DNA from 3 places in the Neorhizobium sp. LMR1-1-1.1 genome. Region 3 is predicted to be linked to each of the others. Evidence: riboswitches for the same ligand, from Rfam matches in the RefSeq annotation. Region 3 holds a riboswitch; each other region holds the start of a gene.

Region 1 (7,676 bases), on a different contig from region 3:
CTTGCCCGCGGTGACAGCAATCTTACTGCCCGTGCCATCCATGAAGAGATCGCGGTGGCGCTCGGTGTCAGCGTAAACGACGTGCAGACAATGGATGCACGTCTTTCCGCCAACGATGCCTCGCTGCAGGCGCCGACGATTGCCGGTGACGCCGATAGCGGCGAACGGCTGGACATGCTGGAGAGCAACGAGCCACTTCCCGACGAGCAGGTCTCGGGGATGATCGACGGCGAACGGCGGCTGAAATGGCTGCAGGGCGCGCTCACCAAACTTAACGACCGCGAGAAGAAGATCATTCGTGCCCGCCGGCTCACCGACGACGGTGCGACGCTCGAAGCGCTCGGTACCGAACTTGGAATTTCCAAGGAACGAGTGCGTCAGATCGAAAGCCGCGCCATCGAGAAGCTGAAGTCGGCGCTCGTTTCCGCCAATCCGCAGATGGCTGCCGCTGCCTGCTGAGTGTGAAGGGGTGTTCCTTCACCCCTATTCGGAAATGATCTTCATCTTCTGGCCGGGCGACACCGTCGCGCCGGCCGGCAGGGCGTTGATGAGCTTGAAAAGATCGAGTTTTCGATCCGTTCCCATCATCCGACCCGAGAGCGATGCAAGAGTGTCACTTGGGCCAACCGTGACGATCCGCACGCGAAGCGGCTTCAGGGAGGCTATTTCTTCTGGCGTCATACGACGAAAGCTGTTGCGTAGCGTATCTGCCGTAGATTGTAGGGTCGTGTTACCCTTTGGTACCGCTGTCAAAAAGCGGAAAATTTGCTCATTGAGGCGCACGACGGTCACGTCGAAATCCCAGCGCTCGGCGGAGGCGCGGGCGGTTGCGGCCGGCAGGCCGTTGACGGTGGACTCGCGCACGGTTTCCGGCTGCAATCCTGCAACCCAGCCGCTCGTCAGGTAATTCGTCAGGTTGTTATTGTCGCCGGCGGCAACGCCATCGAAACGGATGGCGCTTTCGCCGGGGCCGGTTGCGAGCACCGCCTCGACCTTGTTGTCGATCCGGAAATCCGGCGGAACATCGAAACGGATGCCGAGGCTGCCGTGTAGGAACGTCTGGCCTCGAACATAACCTTCCTGCGGGCTGTCGCCGTAAAGGAGACCGTCGATGCCGGCGAGATAATAATCGCGGCCACGGTCGCCGACGCCTTCCTGGCCGAAGGCGCGGGCATGGCGGCGCGCGAGATCGACACGCTGGGCCGAATTCGGGTGGCTTGAAAGGAAGTCGAGGCTCTGGTCGTTATCTGGATCGACGGCGGAATAGCGGGCGTAGGCTGCCATGGAATCAAGGAAGCGAGCGGCTGCATAAGGATCATATCCGGCTTCGCCGAGCATGCGCACGCCGATAACATCCGCCTGCAATTCCTGCTGGCGGGAGAAGGCGGCGAGACGCAGCTTGCCACGTGCGAGCGCCTGCTTGCCGGCGAGATCGCTCGACAGGACCTCGGCGACGACTCGGCTGGCAATGACTTCCGCCTCTTCCCGCTTCTGACGCTCGATGCCGTGATTGGCGGTGACGTGGCCCATTTCGTGCGACAGGACGGCCGCCACTTCCGACGCATCGTTGGCGAGCGCCAGCAGACCGCGTGTGACATAGAGATAACCGCCTGGCAGCGCGAAGGCGTTGATTGCCGGCGAATTCAGAATGGTGATGCGGAAGGACTGGGTTGGATTTTCCGAAACGGCCGTCAATGCACCGGTGATACGCGCGACCAGACGCTCGGTCTTCGCATCGCGATATTCGCCGCCGTAACTTGCGACAATGCGCGGATGCTCGCGGGCGCCCATTGCGGCACGCGGGTCATTCTTCTGAACCTGGTCGACAGTCTGCGGGTTTTCCGACGGCGATACATTGGGTGTATAGGCCTGGTCGAAGATCGACTGGCAGCCGTAAAGCATCGAGGTGACGGCAAAGAGTGTGGCTGCGGAACGGAATGCGCGGCTACGCTGCCAAAATCTCGGCCACCTGGCACGATCCGTCTTTACAGTCTTCGCCTGCACTACCATCTCCGGAATTACACTTCGGCATCCTGCCGTCGCGTCTGGCTTCGTCTTCCGCCCGTTGTCGCTTACCGTCTTTCGCGCCAACTGCACAGATATTCCTAAATGAATATGTATTGCCTACTGGGTATGAAAAGAAAATAAACTTGAACGCCGATGCCATTGGGCCACGTCCAAATTGTGGCGGTGCCCATGCACGCTTGATGACTTTCGTTCACACAGTGCCGGATAGGGCCGAAACGGGTGCGGCAAATCGCGAAAGGTAATCCGCCTTTGCTTCGTCGGTAGCGATCTGCCCCTTTTCGACATGCAGGATGCGATCTGCAATGCGGGCAATTTCCTCGCGGTCATGGGTTATCATGACCACGGTATTTGCATTTTCCTTATGCAGGTCAAGAAGAAGGGCGGACATTTGCAGACGCAGATCGGTGTCTAGCGCTGCGAAGGGTTCGTCCAGCAGGAGCACCGGCTTGTTGCGCAGCAAAGCCCGGGCAAATGCTGCCCGCTGTTTTTCTCCTCCCGATAGCGAGCCCGGCATGCGCTTGCCGAATCCGGCAAGACCAACACGCACCAAGGCGTTTTCGGCGCGGTCCCTGTCTTGCGGGGAAAGCCGCAAAGACGGGTTGAGGCCAAGCGCGACGTTGGTGAAGATGTCGAGATGGGCGAAGAGGTTGTGATCCTGGAAGACTACCGAGACCGGTCTTTCCGACGGGTGGCTCAAGGTCTGGTCGATTCCGGCGATAAGGATGTGGCCTGATTGCGGACGTTCGAAACCGGCAATCAGATTGAGCAGCGTCGATTTTCCTGCGCCCGACGGGCCGGCGATCGCGGTGACTGCGCCCGGTTCGATGCGGCAATCGAAAGCGAAACTCGTCTTGCCGAGCGTCAGCGCGACCTTGTCGAGGACGATGCCGTCATGCATTCGCGTTTTCCTTTTTGCCCGCGGTGCCGAGTATGGTCAGGGCAAGGCAGATCACGCCGAGGATCAGCGCCAGCCCATCCGCATCATTTGTTCTGTAACTCGATAGCGTGCTGTAGACCAGCCAGGGCAGGGTGACGAGCTCGCTGGAGCCGAACAGGGCAACCGCACCGAGATCGCCGAGGGAAAGTGCCATAGCGAAGGAGAGGGCGGTGAGTATCGGGCGTGTCAGGACGGGGAGATCGATTAGCCGCCACTTGGCAGGGCCGCTGATGCCGAGTGAGGTGGCCAGCCGGGCGGTCTGATGGTGGTGGTCATCCAGTGCCGGTTCGAGCACCCGCACGGCGAAGGGCAATGCCATCAGAGCATTGATGAAGGCGACGAGAAAGGGGGCGAACGCTGCGACATTGCCGAATTGCCGAAGCACCAAAAACCAGCCGGTGCCGAGAATGATTGGCGGGACGACGAGCACAAGCGAGGATGTGCCGGCGAGCGAGGTCGATAGAAGCCGTGCAGCAATATTGGGATCACGCCGGTCCCTGATCGCCTGCCGCGCCGTGATGATGGCGAGCGATGCGGAGACGGCGATCACTGCGGCGGTTACGGCGATCACAAGGCTTGTCGTGGCTGCCTGAATGAAGCGTGGTCCGTTGACGAGTTTCCAGAGATCCGCACGAAGGCCAGCGACCAAAACCGAGAAGAGCGGCGAGGCGACGAAGATGACGGCGACAGCAATGATGAGGCCATCCCACAGGCGGGATGCGGATGAGCGCCCGTCGAGGCGCAAGACCTTTCGGCCTGCGGTCCAGACCGTATCGGTTGCCGCCGGCAGAAACGCGATGAGGCCGATCACGGCTGCGGTGAGGGCAATCTGCAGAAAGGCGAGTGCGACCGCGCGGGGCGGGTCGAAATCGAAGCGCAGGGCATGGTAGATCGCCACTTCCAGCGTGGTTGCAGCCGGGCCGCCGCCGAGCACGAGGACTAGCGTGAAGCTGGTGGCGCAGAGCATGAAGATCAGCCCCGCGACGCCTGGCACGACACGCGCGAGCGCCGGCCATTCGACAAAGCGGAAGATCGAGAGCGGTTTCATGCCGAGGCTGGCCGACAGAAGCCAGTACTCCGCCGGCAGTCGCTCAAGTACGGCAAGCAGCAGGCGCACGGCAAGCGGGATATTGAAGAAAGTGTGGGCAAGCAGAATGCCGGAAAGGCCGTAGACGCTGACCGGGTGTTCCAGTCCGGCGGCAGTAAGCCAGCCGTTCAAAACTCCTTGCCTGCCCCAGACGCCGAGGAGGCCGAGCGCGCCGACGAGTGCCGGTAGGCCCATGGGCAAGGCCATGAGGCGAAGAATCCAGGCTCTGCCTGCAAAGCGGGGGCGGCGAGCCAGTGCCAGCGCTACCGGAATGGCGAAGGCAACCGACAGCAAGGTCGACAGGGCCGCCTGCCAAAGCGTGAAGCGCAGAATGCTCCAGGTATAGGCGGTGAAAAGCCGGGATGCCGATTGATCGCCATCCCAGGCCAGCAGCGTCGCGATCGCCGTGCCGACAAAGACTATGACGGCGGCAAGCACGACAAGGCCAGCAACGATGCCGCGTCGTCTTTCAGCAGTCGTCAGCAAATGCGATATTCCGCCCGTTTCGACATGTCACTTCTTGCTCATGGCGGTCAGCCATTCGTCGATCCAAGCCTGACGGTTCTTCGCAACCTCGTCGGAGCCGATCAGCAGCGTCTTTTCCGGCTTTACAAGCTTGTCGAAAGCCTCAGGCAGCGGGGCGGCGGCGGCTGGCATCATCCAATTGGTGGTCGGAATGATATCCTGTGCGGCCGGCGATATCAGAAACGTCAGGAAGCTTTTCGCCAGATCCTTATCCCGGGCGTGTTTCAGCATGCCGGCGACTTCGATCTGGATGTAATGGCCGTCCGAAAAACTTGCGGCCTGATAGCGGTCGTTTTTTTCCTCGACCATGTGATAGGCCGGCGAGGTTGTATAGGAGAGCACCATCGGCACTTCGCCCTTGGTGAACAGGCCATAAGCTTCCGACCAGCCGGGAGTGACGGTCAGAACCCGGTCCCTGAGTTTCGCCCAGGCTTCCGGCGCCTTGTCGCCATAGACGGACTTTACCCAGAGCAGAAGGCCGAGACCCGGCGTCGAGGTGCGCGGGTCCTGAATGGCGATCTTCTGCGAAGCGTCCCCCTCGATCAGATCTTTGAGGCTCTTCGGCGGGTTCTTGATCGTTTGCGTATCGTAGATGACGGCGAAGTGGCCGTAGTCATAGGGAATGAACGTGTCGTCTGCATAATTGCCGGGAACCTTGACGGCGCCTGCATCGACGCCGTTCGCCTCGAAAAGGCCGGTGGCTTTGGCTTCGGAGATCAGGCTGGTATCGAGGCCGAGCGCGATATCGGCTTCCGATCCCGTACCTTCCAGCTTTAGACGGGTGAGAAGCGCCACGCCATCGGCAACGCCGACGAAATTGACGGTGCAGGCGCAGGTCTTTTCAAACTCGGCCTTGATCTTCGGGCCGGGACCCCAGTCGGAGGTGAAGCTCTCATAGGTATAGACGGTGAGCGTCTTGTCCTGAGCTTCAGCAGCAAAAGGGGTAAAAAGCATGGCCGTGGCGGCCAGAAGAAAATTCGAAATCCCGCGCATCAGCGCCTCCTCAAAATGTCGATGTGGGGAATAGGCGCTGGTTGCGAGCCGTCTAATCCCTCCGCCGGTGTTAGCCGGATCAGGTTCCGCGGGTTGGCGTTTCGCCTCTCAGCCCAGCAGACGCAGGGCACCCCGTTAGAGCGTGCAAAGATTTACCGGTCTCGCTTCATGCTGGCAAGAGGGGCAACACAATCGTTCTCTTCATGAAAATTCCCCTCTGGCCTGCCGGCCATCTCCGCCAAAAAGGGGGACAAAAAACCGCCGCACCCGCTTGTTTCCAATCGGGCATAAGCGACACGTCGAGGTTAGCCCTCCCCCTTGTGGGGATGGTTGGGAGGGGGCTTTTATCGGTGAGCCGCAATTGCCAGTGGATCACCCACCGGACATGTCCATATACATGACTTCCCAGACATGGCCGTCGAGGTCCTGGAAGCTGCAGCCGTACATAGGGCCCATTTCCATGTTCGGCTTCCATTCGCCACCTCCTGCGGCAAGCGCCTTTGCCTTGAAGCCGTCAACCTCGTCGCGGCTCGATGCGGAAAGGCAGTTCAGCACCTCTTTCGTCTTCCTGGCGTCGGAGATATCGCCATTGATGAACATGCGGAACTTGTCGTGGGTGAGAAGCATCACGTAGATCTGCTCGCTGACGACCATGCAACTTGCGGTGTCATCGGAAAAATCGGGGTTCTTGTTGAAGCCCAGCGCCGTGTAAAACGCCGTTGAAGCCTGAAGATCCGCCACCGGCAGGTTCACGAAAATCATCCGCATGTCGCGATTCCTCCTTGATTATGGACGCCATCAGCTGGCGCCCTTCCTCCAAGGACGAAAGATGCGGCACGGATTCGACAAGTCCATGCCGGAATTTTGACTCAGTTTGCGTTTCCGCGAAAAACCTTGAGTTCGCGGGGAACGATGGCCATGCCGCCGAGGCGGTTGGCGATCGCATAACCGATCGTCTGTTCGACTACTTCAGGCATGACGGGTTTAGTCAGAACGCCGAGTGTTCCTTCTACGCCATCCGCGATATCTTCCGGATTGCCGGTCATGAATACGACCGTGAGGCCATATTGTTCGGCAAGTTCGCGGCCGATTTCCGGTCCCGTCCGGCCATCGGCGAGATTGACATCGACGAGCGCGATATCCGCATGGGCTGCGAGCGAAAGTGCATGCTTGCGGGCATTCGCCAGCCCCACCACCTTCAGGCCCATGTTCTCGATCGTGTCGGCCACGTCGAGCGCAATCAGAAACTCATCCTCGATAATCAATACGCGCTGATTCATCGCCTCATTTGCCAGCCGACGACGCGATACACTTGTCAGCATTGGACATCTCCAGAGTTCATCTCGGTTTTGCCAGTTGCATGTTTTAGCAACCTGACACGCACCAAACGCGATGAATGTCTGGATTGTTCCGGGGCGAGACACTGATTTTCTTGATTAAATATTTGTTAAGGCTAACAAATATTTAATTTTCGGATGCCTGTCGCATCGTGCTCAACCCTCGATTTCCTCGCGCAACATTTCCAGCTCCAGCCATTCCTCCTCCATTTGGGTCAGCTTTTCGCGCAGCTTTTCCATCTCGGCAGCCAACTTGTTGAAGCTTGCCGGGTCCTTGGTGAAGAGGTTGGGATCGGCCATCTTCTTTTCTCGCAGAGCGATCTCGGCTTCGGCCTTTTCCATTTCCTTGGGAATATTCTCCAGCGCGAACTTCTGCTTGTAGGAGAGCTTTCCCTTGGCTCTGGGTGCGTCGGAGGAAGAGGCTGCGTTTTCGGCCTTCGGCTTTTCGGCTGCTTTCTCCGCCTTTTTCCGCTCTTCCTGCGCGCCCTTGCGCTGCGCCAGCATGTCGGTGTAGCCGCCGGCATATTCGATCCAGCGGCCATCGGGCGCATCCGGGGTGGCCGGGGCGATAGTCGAGGTCACGGTCCGGTCGAGGAAGTCACGGTCGTGGCTGACGAGGATGACGGTGCCGTTATAGCCAGCGACGATTTCCTGCAGCAGGTCCAGCGTCTCGATGTCGAGATCATTGGTCGGTTCGTCGAGGATCAAGAGGTTCGAAGGCCTTGCCAGCATGCGGGCCAGCATCAGACGGGCGCGCTCGCCACCCGAC
Region 2 (7,676 bases), on a different contig from region 3:
CTTCAGCTTGGTCGTGTCATAGGCGAGCAGAACCTGCGAACCGCGGTAAGGCAGGCTGTATTCGCTTTCGATGGCAAGCGGATTGACCTTAGAATAGTTGGAAAGACCGGCAGCCTTGATGTTGGTGTAAACGCCGGCCTTGATGGCGCCGGCCGGCAGAAGAGCGTCGGCGGATTCGAAATAGTCGGCCTGCGGATCGGCATTCGTCTGCTTGGCGGCGATTGCGCGCTCGCCGATCGCGATGATGCCGGCACCATCGCCTGCATCGACGAGGTTGAGCTTGAGGCCCGGATTGGCAGCCTCGAATGCGGGCTTAACAATGTTTGTCCAGAAATCGAGAATGTTGGTGTCCGAGCTGGTGTACCAGTCGATCTGGCCCTTGGCGGCAAAGCTCATGCGCGGAGCCAGAGCAAGACCGGCGGCGGCTCCGGCTGCGGACATCATAAAAGTACGGCGTTTCATCTTTATCTCCGATTCAGTCGGGCGAGTAAAATTGGGAACCGCCAACTCAATCGAAATATGACCGGAGGCGGCGCTGATCGGCGACTGCACAGCCGTGCAAGTGCGAACCAATCGGCGCCGTTTCTACTGTCCTCCCATAACGCTTTCATGACAGGTTTTGACAGGAACACGCATGCACAGGCCCTGTCATGAAACCTTCATCCGACCTGTACTTCCAACTTCTGTCGCGACGCGACCGTCGCCGCCAGCCATTCGAGGGTGCGTGCTTCCGGGTTTTCGTTGAGCAGGATATCGGTCACTACTGCGGCGCTTTCCGCACCCTGCTCAAGCACAAGCGGCGCGCGCTCGGCGGTAATACCGCCGATGGCGACAAGCGGAAGATCGCCGATCCGGCGCTTCCAGTCGGCAACACGCTCGACGCCCTGCGGCTGCCATTTCATCTTTTTGAGGATGGTCGACCAGACGGGGCCGAGCGCGACATAATCCGGCCTTGCGGAAAGAGCCGTATCGAGTTCGGCGATATCATGGGTGGAGACCCCAAGCTTCAGTTCCGCCCGGCGAATGGCTCCGAGATCGGCTTCCGCCAGATCCTCCTGGCCGAGATGGATGAAATCGCAGCCTTCATCGATCGCCAGTTGCCAGTAATCGTTGACAACAAGCTGGCAGCCGTGCGCCGAGCATATCGCCTTCGAGCGGCGAATTTCCCCGCGCAACACGGTGTCGGGCGTTTCCTTGATGCGCAGTTGCACAAGCTTGACACCAAGCGGTACCAGCCGCTCGATACAATCGGCGCTATCGACGATGAGGTAGAAGGGATCGAGCCTCATGAAAATACCGCCTTGCCGATGACCGGAGTCGAGGGCACCGCCATCTCGCGCGGCTCCAGCATGCCGGAAAGGTAAGCGAGACGACCCGCATCTATCGCCTTGGCGAAAGCCTCGGCCATGGCCGGCGGGTCGCTCGCACCGGCAACCGCCGTGTTGAGCAGCACGGCGTCGTAACCCAGTTCCATGACCGTGGCCGCGTGCGACGGCCGGCCGAGGCCTGCATCGACGATCAGCGGGATTTCGGGAAAGGCAGCCCGCATGGCGACAAGCGCCGATGGATTGCGCGGCCCTGCCGCCGAACCGATCGGCGCGCACCAGGGCATAAGCAACCGGCAGCCCGCGGCCAGCAGCTTTTCGCCGACGACCAGATCGTCCGTCGTATAGGGAAAAACCTCAAATCCTTCGTCGGTGAGGATGCGCGCAGCCTCGACCAGTTCGAAGACATCCGGCTGCAGACTGTCGTGATGGCCGATGACTTCGAGCTTGATCCAATTGGTGCCGAACACTTCCCGCGCCATTTTTGCCGTCAGCACCGCCTCCGATGCGCTGTGGCATCCGGCGGTGTTGGGCAGGATGCGAACACCCAGTTGGCGGATCAGCTCGAAAAACGCGCCGCCCGTCTTGCCGCCGGATGTCTCGCGGCGCAGCGAGACGGTGACGATGCCTGCACCGGAACGCTTGACCGCCTCGGAAAGAATGGCCGGTGACGGATAACGCGCGGTGCCGAGCAGCAGGCGCGATGACAATTCCGCATCATATAGTTTCAGCATGGTTCATCCTCCCTGCATGGGCGACAGGATTTCGATCCGGTCTCCCTCCTGGAGACGCGCATCCGCCCGATCCTCGCGATGGACGAGATCGCCGTTGATGGCGGTAGCCAGCCATTCGCCCTCGTATTCGAGCGCGGCCAGAAGCTCCGCAAGCGTGCGCGTCTCCACGGACTGAGTTTCACCATTGACGATGAGGTTCATAGGGTCAGTTCCTTCTGAAGGGCATAGCCGTTGGAAAGCAGGCCAGCAGCCTTTTTCGCCATGGCCGGCGCCAGCAGAAAGCCGTGGCGGTGCATGCCGGCAATCGCCAATCCGCCTTCCATTTCCACCACCCGCGGAACGTTGTCATCAAAGGCAGGACGGATGCCGACACCGGTTTCCACCACCCGCGCCTCGCCGAAGGCAGGATTCAGCGCATAGGCCGCGTTCAGCAATTCCATCAGCGAGCGCGCCGAAATCGGCCCGTCATCCTCCGTCTCGATCATCGTTGCACCGACCATGAAGCGGTGATCGTCGCGTGGCACGACATAGATCGGATGGCGCGGGTGCAGCATCCGGACCGGACGCGATAGAGCCACATCGGGGGTCTCCAGATAAAGCATTTCGCCTCGCACGCCGCGTAGGCCCGGAATATGGGGAATGGCTGCCGGGCCGGTGCAATCGAGAACGGCGGTATAGTTTTTCCTGGGCGGCGGTCCACAGCCGAGGTGAAACTGTCCGCCATGGTTGCGGATCGCCTTTGCCAGCCCTGCCAATGCCCGGCGCGGATCGAGATGCGCCTCACCTTCGAAGAACAGCGCCTTGTCGAACCGGCCGACAAGCGACGGTTCCAGATCGGCGATTTCGTCTCTGCCAAGCCAGACATGACCGCGTGTGCGCGAAGCAAACCGAGTGAGATCGGCCAAGTCACGCGGCTGCGCCACGACCAGCGTGCCGTTGCGAATGACCGCACCCGGCACCGCCCTGTCCCACCAATCGGCGGCATCGAGCCCGAGTGTCAGCACGATCTCTTCCGCCGCCTCACGCTCGCAATAGGGCGCCAGCATGCCGCCGGCGAAATGCGATGCGCCCTGCCCGATCGTATCCTGATAATCGACGATATCGACATCTTCGCCGCGCCTGAGAAGTTCATAAGCCACCGTGAGGCCGGCAACGCCGGCCCCTTTGACGAGAAACAGAGACATCAGGCCTCACTCCCGGCATTTGCCAATGGGTTTTCCACCGGCATGTAGAGATCACCACCATCGCGATATTTCGCCGCCATCGCCTCAAGCCCCTCCTTCTGCGCCTCGGCGCGGATATCGTGTGAGATCCGCATCGAGCAGAATTTCGGCCCGCACATGGAGCAGAAATGCGCCACCTTGTGTGCGTCCTTGGGAAGCGTCTCGTCGTGGAAATTCCGCGCCGTATCCGGGTCGAGCGACAGATTGAACTGGTCCTCCCAGCGGAACTCGAAACGGGCGCGCGACAGGGCATCGTCGCGCAGCTGCGCCCCCGGATGGCCTTTTGCCAGATCGGCGGCATGGGCTGCTATCTTGTAGGTGATCACACCGGTCTTGACGTCATCGCGATCCGGCAGGCCCAGATGTTCCTTCGGCGTGACGTAGCAGAGCATGGCGGTGCCGAACCAACCGATCATCGCAGCCCCGATGGCCGAGGTGATGTGATCGTAGCCGGGCGCGATATCGGTGGTAAGCGGACCGAGCGTATAGAACGGCGCCTCGCCGCAGGTCTTCAGCTGCTTGTCCATGTTCTCCTTGATCTTGTGCATCGGCACATGGCCGGGGCCTTCGATCATCACCTGGCAATCCTTTTCCCAGGCGATTTTCGTTAGTTCTCCGAGTGTCTCCAGTTCGGCGAACTGCGCGGCATCATTGGCATCGGCAATCGAGCCGGGACGCAGGCCGTCGCCCAGCGAAAAGGTCACGTCATAGGCGCGGGCGATGTCGCAGATCTCGTCGAAATGCTCGTAGAGAAAACTCTCGCGGTGATGATGCAGACACCACTTGGCCATGATCGACCCGCCCCGCGAAACGATGCCGGTGACGCGATTGACGGTGAGGTGGATATAGGAAAGCCGCACGCCGGCATGGATGGTGAAATAATCGACGCCCTGCTCGGCCTGCTCGATCAGCGTATCGCGATAGACCTCCCAGGTGAGATCCTCGGCAATGCCGTTGACCTTTTCCAGCGCCTGATAGAGCGGCACCGTGCCGATCGGCACCGGTGAATTGCGGATGATCCATTCGCGGATATTGTGAATGTTGCGGCCGGTCGAAAGATCCATGACCGTATCGGCGCCCCAGCGGATCGCCCAGACCATCTTTTCCACCTCTTCCGCCATCGACGAGGTGACGGCGGAATTGCCGATATTGGCGTTGATCTTCACCAGAAAATTGCGGCCGATGATCATCGGTTCGCTTTCGGGGTGGTTGATATTTGCCGGAATGACGGCGCGGCCTTCCGCAACTTCGTGGCGTACGAATTCCGGCGTGATGTAATCCGGGATATGCGCACCGAAACTTTCGCCATCCCGCGTCAGGGCTTCCTTCGCAGCCTGCCGGCCGATGTTTTCGCGGATGGCGATGAATTCCATTTCGGGCGTGATGATGCCTGCGCGCGCATAGGCGAGCTGGGTAACCGCACGGCCTGCATTCGCCTTGAGCGGCATGTTGCGGATGGGGAACTCGGGCGTCAGCCGCTCGCCGGTGGCAAAACCGTTATCCTCCGGCTTGACGTGCCGCCCCTCGTATCGGGCGACATCGCCGCGAGAAAGAACCCAGTTTTCGCGCAGGCGCGGAAGGCCTTGGTCGATCGCGACGATATGGGCAGGATCGGTATAGGGGCCGGAACTGTCATAGACTAGGACTGGCGGCTCGCCGGATGTCGGGTGAAGCGCGATCTCGCGCATCGGCACGCGGAGATCGGGATATTCCCTGCCCGCAACATGGATCTTGGTGGAAGCCGGAAATGCGCCCGAGGTAACGGTCGGGCTTTGATTTTTGGCGGCAATATTCATCGTGAGGCTCCAAGTTTCAAGGTTGGAGACCCAGTCCTAGAGCCGGAAAGATGGAAGAACGCCGATCACGGAATCCGGTTTACGGATTTGAGAATTATCGCAGCGTTTTGCACCGTCCCTACGCCAGTATGAACTGGATCAGGTTCAACGGGTCACTGCGCGCGATAGCAGAATCTCAGCCCCTTGACGGGACACCCCTGGTGAATGCGATGAGGCTATGACAGGCGAGCTAGCGGGTCAAGTAGGTGATGCAAGCACCGCGGGAAATCGGAGGGCTCAATCTCGCGGGCTCGCAGTCGGTTTTACCTCAATCGAGCCGCACTTCACTCGCGGGATCGAAGAAGTGGACTTTGGCGGAACTGATCGACAGACGGATCTCCTCACCGGGCGCAAAATCCACCCGGTCGTTGACGACACAGGTGACTTCCGTGCCGCCGACATCGGCCAGAACATGCGTGTCTGCGCCGGTCGGCTCAACCACCTTGATCGTCGCCATGGCGCCATCCTGCGTGCCTACGGCAAAGCCTTGCGGACGGATGCCAACCACGACGTCACCACTGCTTCCACCCTTCGGCAGCGATGGCAGCACCAGTCGCTCTCCGCCCGGAATAAGAAGGGACTGGCCCTCGATCTTGCCGCGCAGAAAATTCATTGAAGGCGATCCGAGGAAGCCGGCCACGAACATGTTATCCGGACGGTCGTACAGCTCCAGCGGGGTGCCGATCTGTTCGACGCAGCCGCCGCGCATGACGACGATTCGATCGGCCATGGTCATCGCCTCGACCTGGTCGTGGGTGACATAGACGATGGTCGACGCCAGTCTCTGGTGAAGCGCCTTGATCTCGGCGCGCATCTGCACACGCAGCTTGGCATCGAGGTTGGAAAGCGGTTCGTCGAACAGGAAGACGTCGGGATCGCGAACGATCGCGCGGCCCATGGCGACGCGCTGGCGCTGGCCGCCGGACAATTGCGACGGCTTGCGCTGCAGGAGCGGGGTCAGTCCGAGAATTTCGGATGCTTCCGCAACCTTCTTGTAGATCTCGGCCTTTTTCATGCCGGAGATTTCCAGCGAGAAGCCCATGTTCTGGGCGACCGTCATCTGCGGATAGAGCGCGTAGTTCTGGAACACCATGGCGATGTTCCGTTCCTTCGGCGACAGCGTGTTGACCACACGCCCGCCGATATCGATACGCCCTGCGGATATGTCCTCGAGGCCGGCGATCATTCTGAGAAGGGTCGACTTGCCGCAGCCTGACGGGCCAACCAGGATGAGGAATTCCCCATCCCGGATGTCGATCGTAACACCCTTGACCACTTCGAGCGCACCAAAGCTCTTGCGCAGATCGGAGACTTGAACCGTCGCCATGATGATACCTCTCTAATGCGTCTTGCGTGGGCGTATGCGCACAGCAAGATATGGCCGGCCCGGCAGCGTCAGCCCGAACGCGGCGGCAAACTGGTTGGTGATATGAGAACCACCGGTAATGCGCTGCGGGTGAACCTTCGGCAGCGGCCCCTTCTCCAGCGGCGTGATGCTCATGTTCCAGACATCGATGAGATCGATTTCCCAGTCGCCATCTTCTTCCGGCAGGCCGAGCGCCCATTCGACCGGCTGATGCTCGCCGAAATAGATGTAACGGACGTCGCCATCCTGAGCCGCGGATACCCGCTTGTAGGTCGTGCCCCGTTCCAGCATGGGGGTCAGGCCATTGACGGCATCCTCCTCGAAGATCTTGCGGAGGAAGTCGATACGCGCCGATGCCTCGCCATGAAGCACGCCGCCCTTTGCCCACCAGAGTTCGTCATTGGCATCGAGGAATGTTTCGCCGTGACCGATATAGCCGCCACGGCAAAGCGTCAGCCAGTAGCGATGAATCAGTTCGTGGCCATCGATATTGCCCCATTCCTTCGGGATATTGCCTTCGTATTCGGGCTCGTCGTTGACGACAGGCTTGCCATAGGCGGCGCGCCAGTCGAGCGTCTTCTTGACGTCCCAGTTCTGGATGCAGACGTGATCCACCCAAGGTTTGCGGTGATCGTAATTCTTGTCCACATCGCCATTGTGGATCGACTTCGGATGGCGCAGCGGATCGCCTTCCTCGATGATCTGGAAGAAGCGGTCCCAGCGTTCCATCGGCTTCGTATCGAGAAGGAAGTCGTATTCGTTGGCGAGCGACCACCAGACATTTCGGTAGGCGGCGATACGCGCGACGATATAACGGAGATATCGGAAATCCTGCTCCTCCGTCATCGTGCAATAGCCCCAGCGGTCATAGGGATGGAAGAGGATGATATCGGCCTCGATCCCCATTTCCATCAGACGGCCGATCTGGTTTTCGAAATGCCGGAAGCATTCGAAATTCGGCCTGTCCATGTCATGGCTGCCATCGGCGCGCTTCTCATAGACGTCGAAGAGCGGCTCGTTGGTGTTGTAGATATAGTCTTTCGGGAATACGCCCATGCGGATCTTGTTGAACGGCGCCGTCTCGAGCGTCCTGAAGGTCTGCTCCTGCAGCTCGACCGTCTGGTGCGTCCAGGCATAGCAGGTCGTGCCGAAGGGCAGGTATGGCTTGCCGTCGGCATAGGCGAAATGAAACT
Region 3 (7,676 bases):
GTATTGATGCTGCCCAGAAAGCCGGGATCAAGATCAAGCTCAATGCCGTGGCGCTGAAGGATTTCAATGAGCATGAAATCCCGGAAATGATCCGTTTCGCACATGGCCGGGACATGGACCTGACGCTGATCGAGACCATGCCGATGGGCGAGATCGAAGAGGACCGCACTGACCGCTATCTCCCCCTGTCGCAGGTTCGGGAAAGCCTTGAAGAGCAGTTCACTCTTTCCGAAATTCCTTACAAGACAGGCGGTCCCGCCCGTTATGTCGAGGTAAAGGAAACAAATGGACGATTAGGCTTCATCACGCCGATGACGCATAATTTCTGCGAAAGCTGCAATCGCGTACGTCTCACCTGCACCGGCACGCTCTACATGTGTCTCGGCCAGAACGACGCCGCGGACCTGCGTTCCGCCTTGCGCGGCTCTGACGATGATGATTACCTCGCCAATGCTATCGATGAAGCGATCACCCGCAAGCCGAAAGGCCATGACTTCATCATCGACCGCACTCACAAACGCCCCGCGGTCGCGCGACACATGAGCGTCACCGGCGGGTGACCTCATCCTCCCACAGCTCGACGAAATGATTGACCGGCCCGTGTCCGCTGCCGACCGATAAGGTGTCGGCAGCGTTTATAGCCTCGGCCAGATAAGCTTTCGCCAACTTCACCGCCTCCACCATGGATCGTCCCTTGGCAAGTTCGGCGGCAATGGCGCTCGACAGGGTGCAGCCGGTGCCATGGGTGTTCCTTGTCGTCGTTCGCGGCCCTTCAAACCAGGTCACGCCACCAACATCCACCAGTACATCCGGACTGTCGTCGCTGGCGAGATGGCCTCCCTTGATCAGCACGGCACCCGGTCCTTGCTGCAGCAAACCCGTCGCCTGGCTGGCCATTTCCGCCCGTGTCTTAGCCTCATTCTCGCCCAGCAGGACTGCAGCTTCGGGAAGGTTCGGCGTGATGACGGAAGCAAGCGGCAGCAGCCGGTCGATAACCGCTTGACCGGCATCGGAGGCAAGAAGCGGAGCGCCACCCTTTGCGACCATCACCGGATCAAGCACGATCGGAATACCCATTGCATGGGTCTCAAGCAATTCTGCAACGGTGCGCGCAATCTGCGCATTGGCGATCATGCCAATCTTCACCGCATCGACCCTTATGTCGGCAAAAATCGCCTCGATCTGGGCGCGAACGAACTCCGGAGGCAACGCATGAATGGCGGTCACGCCCTGCGTATTCTGGGCCGTCAACGCCGTCAGCGCTGCCATGCCATAAGTGCCGCGGGCGGAAAATGCCTTGAGGTCCGCCTGTATGCCGGCGCCGCCGGATGGATCGGAGCCGGCAATCGACAAGACATTGCGAATCGTCATTTCTTGGCCTCCGCAATTTTATCGGCGATCAATCGTGTGGTACCTTGGGGATCGGGCGATCCGCATATGGCAGATACGACCGCGAGACCCTTTGCCCCTGCGCGAAAGATTTCTTCGACATGTTGAACCTTGACGCCGCCGATCGCCACTGCGGGTATCGGGGATGCCGCCACGATCCGCGCAAGGCCTTCAAAACCGATCGGCTGCTTGTGATCCGGCTTCGTGCCGGTCGCAAAGACCGGGCCGACGCCGACATAATCAACCACCGCCGGATCGACCCGTCGCGCCAGATCTTCCGTCTCTACGGAGAGACCAAGGATTAGCCTATCGCCAACACGCTTTCGAACCTCCGTCGCATTCATGTCTTCCTGCCCGACATGAATACCGTCTGCACCGATCGCGAGCGCGGCCTCCACATCATCGTTGACAATCAGCGACACGCCGGCCCCTGAAAGGGCAGCCTTCAGCTGCAGGCCCGTCGCGATCATCTCTGCGGTCGTTGCCTGCTTGTCGCGCAACTGCACCATCGTTGCCCCGCCCAGCACGGCAAGTCGCGCCGTCTCGACCATGCCGATCACGCGACAAAGATCCGGGTCCAGCACCAGATAAAGGGAAAGGTCGAACTGCTTCATGCCGGTATCACCCGCGCTACGGCATCAACGGCATCCGGCGTCACTTCCGCAAGCAGATCGAGGAAACGCACGGCAAAGGACCCCGGCGCATGAGCGTCCCGTCCCGCCAGTTCGCCAGCTGCAGCAAACAAGGCAAGCGCCGCAAGCGTTGCCTCAAACGGCTTGTCCGGCACGGTTGCTGCAAAACCGCCGATGACACAGGTCAACGAGCAACCGAGCGCCGTCACTTTCGGCATCAGCGCAGATCCACCGAGAACATGAACGGCACGATGACCGTCGGTGACGAAATCCCGTTCCCCGGTCACGGCGACGACACAGCCATGACGAATGGCAAGAGCGCGGGCAGCAGCCTGCGCGGAAGCCACGCTATCACCGGAATCCACCCCCTGCCCCGATGCATGCTCTCCGGCAAGCGTAATGATTTCGGAAGCGTTGCCGCGGATCACCGTCGGCCTGTGCTCCAGAAGCGCTGAAACGGCGGCACGCCGATAGGCGGTCGCGAAATGCGCGACCGGATCGAGTATCCAGGGTTTTCCCGCTTCGCTTGCAGCCTCTGCGGCCTGCTTCATGCCGTCGAAAAAGTCCGGCGAGATGGTCCCTATATTGACGGTCAGTGCCGCCGCTATGCCTGCGAATTCCGCCGCCTCTTCCGGGCTGTGCACCATTGCAGGCGATGCGCCCGCAGCCAGCATCACGTTGGCGGCAATGTTCATCGCGACGAAATTGGTGATGTTCTGCACCAATGGATTTTTCTGCCGCATCGCTGCCAGCAATGCGCCGGGTTTCAATGATTGAGCGGACTCGTCTGCCATCTGCGCCTCCTTTTGAGGCGGAGGTGGACGTGGGGATGCGACGTCAAGAACGAAGACCCGAACGACTCCCTCCGCCAGCATGATCTGGTTCAGGTTCAAAGGGTACTTCTCAGCCCGGCTTTCGCCGGACGCCCCTGTCATGATCAACAACTACCGGATGATGATCCGCGATTCCAGCCTTTTTACTCAAATGCGGCAAGATGCGGGCTTAGCCTTAGCCCCGAAAGCCGCCGTCGTATCTGGCGGCGGCTTTTGAAGTTTCACGAGGTTCTGGGCATCTGCCTTCACGTCATGCGGCGCTGCTACGGTGCAAACGCGGCTGAGGCTCCTGGTAATAGGTCCCGCTGCTGTCGCTGGTCCTGAAGCGGCCGATCTTCTGGGTCAGATCCTCCACCCGGTGACGCAGGCCACGTATTTCGGCATTGTTCTCCTCGACCATGGCGGCATTCTGCTGGGTTATCAGTTCGACGTCGTTGACAGCCTGCGTGACCTGCGTGATGCCGGTGGACTGCTCTGCGGCAGCCGAGGAAATCTGTGCCACCAGTTTTCGAACATCGGTGACGTGAGCAATGATCCTGGAGAGTGCTTCGCCGGTTTCCTCGACGAGCTGCACGCCGCTTTCGACCTGCGTTGCACTTGCCGAAATCAACTGCTTGATCTCGCGAGCCGCACCCGCGCAGCGCTGGGCCAGTTCGCGGACCTCCTGGGCGACAACAGCAAAACCGCGGCCTGCTTCACCAGCGCGAGCAGCCTCGACGCCGGCATTCAGCGCCAGGAGGTTCGTCTGAAAGGCGATCTCGTCAATGACGCCGATGATCTGGCTGATCTTGTCGGAGGAGCGGCTGATCTCGCCCATGGCATTGACTGCGCGTGCCACGACCTCGCCTGAGCGGACGGCGAACTCTTCGGTCTCGTTGACCGATTGAGACGTCTGACGGGCATTGGTTGCGGTGCTGCGCACAACATCGCTCAAGTGGCGCAACGCCCGAGAGCTTTCTTCCAGTGCTGCCGCCTGCTGTTCCGTGCGTTTCGCCAGATCGTCGGCGGAGGCGGAAAGATTGGCCGTACCGCCATTGATCTCCTGCGCCGCAAAACCGACTTCGGACAAAGTCGCACGCAGAGCATCGACAGCCTGATTGTAGGTTCTGGCCATCATGACGAAATCTGCCGGGAGATTTTCGTCCATCCCCGTTGCCAGATCGCCCTCGGCCAGATTGCCGAGCACGCCCGAGAGCGCGGTCAACGCATGCTGCTGATCGGCCGCGATGCGGGCACGTTCGCCGGCACGCTGTTCTGCTTCCGCCGAAGAGAGCTCCCGGGCGGCGGCGGCTTCCTGCTCCAGCCGAACATTTTCTCTCGCAGCGTCGCGGAATACCGTAACGGAACGAACCATGTCACCGATCTCATCGCCACGCTCGCGGCCTTCGATCGAAACCTCCAGGTCGCCGTCGGCAAGACGCTTCATCACTTCGGTCACCCGGCGCAGAGGGCCGCGCAATGTCTCGACCAGCATCAGGCCGCCAGCGATCGCCAATATCGTACCGACCACCATGGCGACGACCGAAAGGTTTGCCGACCGCTCACTGTCTTCCTTGCCGACTTCCTGAGCCTGGGCAACGAAATTTTTCAGCCCGGCCATTGCGCCGGTCAGAGTGGCCGTGGCTTCCGCCCTCTTCTTCTGCCAGTCGGAAGCAATCACGATCAGCTTTGTCGATCCGGCGTCCAGCGATGCGAGAAGCGGCTCCAGCTTCACAGCAAAGCCAGCCATGGTGAAGTTGGTCTTGGCAAGTTCAGAAACACGCGCCGAGACGGTACGCAAACCCGCCGTCGATTCAAGAAGCGGCTTCTGCGAAGCCTCGCTCATCGTACCGCTCATCCGCTCGACAAGCAGTTTGAGCTCATCGATCCTGCGCAGCGAATCCTCTGTCTGGGCAAGCAGCTCACGCTGGACGGCCACATCACCTTCAAGACCGACAAACCGTTCAGCCGCCGTTACGGCCCGGCTGTTGGACAGATTATCCAAATCTCGCTGGATCGGCATGAGGGCACTTGTTCCAACACGCACCGCCTGTGCCTTGTCGGCGATCGGGGCTTCGCCGGCAATGGTCGCTTTCAAGCTGGCAGCGGCCTGTCGCGCCGGATCGAAAGCCTTGCCCGCCTTTTCCGATACGAGAGTGCTGATCTTTGCGAATTCCTCTTCCAATGGGCCGAGGTAGAGCTTGGCCGTATTGATGGCCGCATCGTCGCTTTCGGCACGACGCATTGCTTCACGCAAGTCCGAGACCCTGCCCGAAATGGCGTTATAGGCATAGGCTTCCAGCAACATGCCCTTGGCAAATTTCTCCTTGCCGGCGCTCTGCTTGCGCAGGCTGCCCACCTGCGCTTCCACTTCCGTGCCGAGCGTATCGATTTCCGTCGCGGCGCTGGCCATCTGCGCATCCGTTTCGTCCCGCAGCAGCTTGACGGCCCACAGCGCATCGACATGACTGCGCATTGCCGAGGCGAGCCCCATAACCGGTGCAACCCGTGATCGATCCCCTTCGCTTGTCAGAAGTCCCTCGAGCACACCGACGCCCTGTTGCTGGGTGTCGATATCGGCTCTTAGTGCCGAAAGCGTCTTTTCATTCGGCGTCGCGGAATATTCCTGCAAACTCGACTGAAGGCGCTCGAAATCGCCGATGTTCTCAATCGTGGCGCGGGTCACGGTCATATGGCCATTCAGAGTATTGGCCGTGTAATATCCGGCAAGGCCCACGCCCGCGATCAGCAGAACGAGAGGAACAACGAACAGAAGAACCTTGGTTACAATTTTCCGGCTTTGCAAAAGTCGATCGATAAACAATTTTTTCCCCGTCATTAGCTGCGCTGAAGGCACGATTGCATGTGTGCACAACGGAGCGATTCCAGCCTCATGCGGGAACATCTGCACACGATGGCCACTTTCGGTTGAGCAACCGTTAATGGCAGCCGGCGACATTTGCGCGCGGAAAAATCAGATGGAAATCTGCTGGCAGCAAACTTGCCGATCACGTAAAGACGGGACGCAAAGGGTGGAGGAATCGGGATGGCATTGTCGGATAACACGCGCGGTGCGCTGCTCATGGCGACCGCGATGGCGGTGTTTTCCTGCAATGACGCGATGGTCAAGGCATTGACGCATGACCTCAGCATTCCGCAGATCATGGCAGTACGTGGGGTCCTGACAACCATACTCGTATTTGCGGTCTCCATTCTCCTGCGCGCCAAATTCTCGCTACGCGCGTTCACCCATCCGCTGGTGCTTTTGCGCACCGCCTGCGAACTCGGGGGAACACTGTGCTTCTTCAACGCGCTCGCCAGGATAGATTTCGCCTCAGCCTCTTCGATCATGCAGTCGCTGCCGCTTGCGGTGACGCTCGGGGCTGCGCTTCTGTTTCAGGAACCGGTCGGCTGGCGGCGCTGGAGCGCCATCATCGTCGGCTTCCTCGGCGTGCTTTTGATCATCCAGCCGGGACCTGAAGGCTTTTCCAGCGACGCGCTGTTCCCGCTTGCAGCGGTTTTCTTCACCGCCTGCAGGGATCTCGTGACACGCAGGATCGCAACGGAAATCCCGACCATCCACGTGACCCTCTTCACCTCCTTCATCATCATGGTCGTCGGCTTTGTTCTCGTCGGCCCGACAGGCGGCTGGCATCCGATTTCGGGTTTCAACTGGCTGCTTCTGGCGCTGACGGCGATTGCGGTATTCTGCGGCTATCAGGCAATCATCCTCGCCATGCGCGGTGGGGAAATCTCCTTCATTGCGCCGTTCCGCTATACCAGCCTGATCTGGGCGCTCCTCATCGGGGTCCTGGTTTTCGGTGAGCGTCCGGGCATGACAGTGCTCATGGGCGCGGCCGTCGTGATCTGCTCCGGCCTCTATACATTCTACCGCGAAAGCCGCCGCGCCATCGATACGGCCAAAAAGGCGGTGACGCCCACGGCGGGTGGCTGAGGATGCGCCCGCCCGGTCTCATTCTTGCCGGTGGCCGCTCCAGCCGCATGGGAGCGAACAAGGCGCTGCTTCCGCTCGGCGACAAAAGCGTTCTCGCTCATGTCATTAGGCGACTGGCTCCTCAGGTATCGGATCTCGCCGTCAACGCCAATGCCCCCTTCCCGGGGTTTGAGAGCTATCGCTATCTTGCAGATGATCTCGCCGGACAGCTAGGACCACTCGCCGGCATCCTTACCGGGATGCGCCATTATTCCCGCCGGCTCGCAGAAGTATCGCATTTCGCCAGCGTTCCGTGCGACAGCCCTTTTCTGCCGTTAGATCTTGTGCCGCAATTGAGCGCAGCCTGTTCCGATCCGGAAACCGTCGTCATCGCCACCTCACTGGAGCGCCGTCACCCGGTTTTCGGCCTCTGGCCGATCGCTCTTGCGGAGGATCTCGAACACTGGCTGATTGATAACGATAATCGCCGCATCAATGGGTTCCTGAGCCGTCACCGCATGGTGACTATCGATTTCCCGTCGCTTCAGACACGCCGCGGCCTGCTTGATCCCTTCTTCAACATCAACACACCAGAAGAGCTTACCCAAGCCGCGGCCTTTACGGAGAGCCTTGAATGAACACCACGCTCGCCTTCGGGATTTCCGGCTGGAAGAATTCTGGAAAGACGGGACTGACCGTTCGTCTGGTTGAGGAGCTTACCGCCCGCGGTTATCGCGTTTCCACCGTCAAGCACGCGCATCATGACTTTGACATCGACAAGCCCGGTGCGGATTCATTTCGGCACAGGGAGGCGGGCGCCGGGGAAGTGGCAATTGTCTCGGGAACGCGCTTTGCGATCATGCATGAACTGCGAGACGAAGCTGAGCCGACGCTTGCCGAAATCCTTTC

The links. A riboswitch is a leader RNA that binds a small molecule or an ion and turns the genes downstream of it on or off. The one in region 3 is predicted to bind thiamine pyrophosphate.
Region 1: it holds a riboswitch for thiamine pyrophosphate, as region 3 does, so the genes downstream of both, thiB (thiamine ABC transporter substrate binding subunit) here and thiM (hydroxyethylthiazole kinase) in region 3, are expected to answer to the same signal.
Region 2: it holds a riboswitch for thiamine pyrophosphate, as region 3 does, so the genes downstream of both, thiC (phosphomethylpyrimidine synthase ThiC) here and thiM (hydroxyethylthiazole kinase) in region 3, are expected to answer to the same signal.

What each region holds. Positions count from the first base shown of each region.
Region 1 covers NZ_JBEGHE010000058.1:113,539-121,214, forward strand. Annotated here, with positions in the region: gene MRBLMR1_RS25745 (RNA polymerase factor sigma-32) at 1-459, shown strand, start outside; gene MRBLMR1_RS25750 (M48 family metalloprotease) at 484-1,902, opposite strand; gene MRBLMR1_RS25755 (thiamine ABC transporter ATP-binding protein) at 2,219-2,926, opposite strand; gene thiP (thiamine/thiamine pyrophosphate ABC transporter permease ThiP) at 2,919-4,538, opposite strand; gene thiB (thiamine ABC transporter substrate binding subunit) at 4,566-5,570, opposite strand; TPP riboswitch at 5,610-5,715, opposite strand; gene MRBLMR1_RS25770 (VOC family protein) at 5,943-6,338, opposite strand; gene MRBLMR1_RS25775 (response regulator) at 6,440-6,892, opposite strand; gene MRBLMR1_RS25780 (ABC-F family ATP-binding cassette domain-containing protein) at 7,064-7,676, opposite strand, start outside.
Region 2 covers NZ_JBEGHE010000036.1:248,805-256,480, forward strand. Annotated here, with positions in the region: gene MRBLMR1_RS21550 (extracellular solute-binding protein) at 1-462, opposite strand, end outside; gene MRBLMR1_RS21555 (thiamine phosphate synthase) at 660-1,289, opposite strand; gene MRBLMR1_RS21560 (thiazole synthase) at 1,286-2,059, opposite strand; gene thiS (sulfur carrier protein ThiS) at 2,063-2,260, opposite strand; gene thiO (glycine oxidase ThiO) at 2,257-3,243, opposite strand; gene thiC (phosphomethylpyrimidine synthase ThiC) at 3,243-5,078, opposite strand; TPP riboswitch at 5,176-5,287, opposite strand; gene MRBLMR1_RS21580 (ABC transporter ATP-binding protein) at 5,386-6,444, opposite strand; gene MRBLMR1_RS21585 (DUF5060 domain-containing protein) at 6,457-7,676, opposite strand, start outside.
Region 3 covers NZ_JBEGHE010000001.1:1,563,083-1,570,758, forward strand. Annotated here, with positions in the region: gene moaA (GTP 3',8-cyclase MoaA) at 1-560, shown strand, start outside; gene thiD (bifunctional hydroxymethylpyrimidine kinase/phosphomethylpyrimidine kinase) at 547-1,371, opposite strand; gene thiE (thiamine phosphate synthase) at 1,368-2,003, opposite strand; gene thiM (hydroxyethylthiazole kinase) at 2,000-2,815, opposite strand; TPP riboswitch at 2,865-2,961, opposite strand; gene MRBLMR1_RS07545 (methyl-accepting chemotaxis protein) at 3,105-5,672, opposite strand; gene MRBLMR1_RS07550 (DMT family transporter) at 5,880-6,788, shown strand; gene mobA (molybdenum cofactor guanylyltransferase MobA) at 6,791-7,405, shown strand; gene mobB (molybdopterin-guanine dinucleotide biosynthesis protein B) at 7,402-7,676, shown strand, end outside.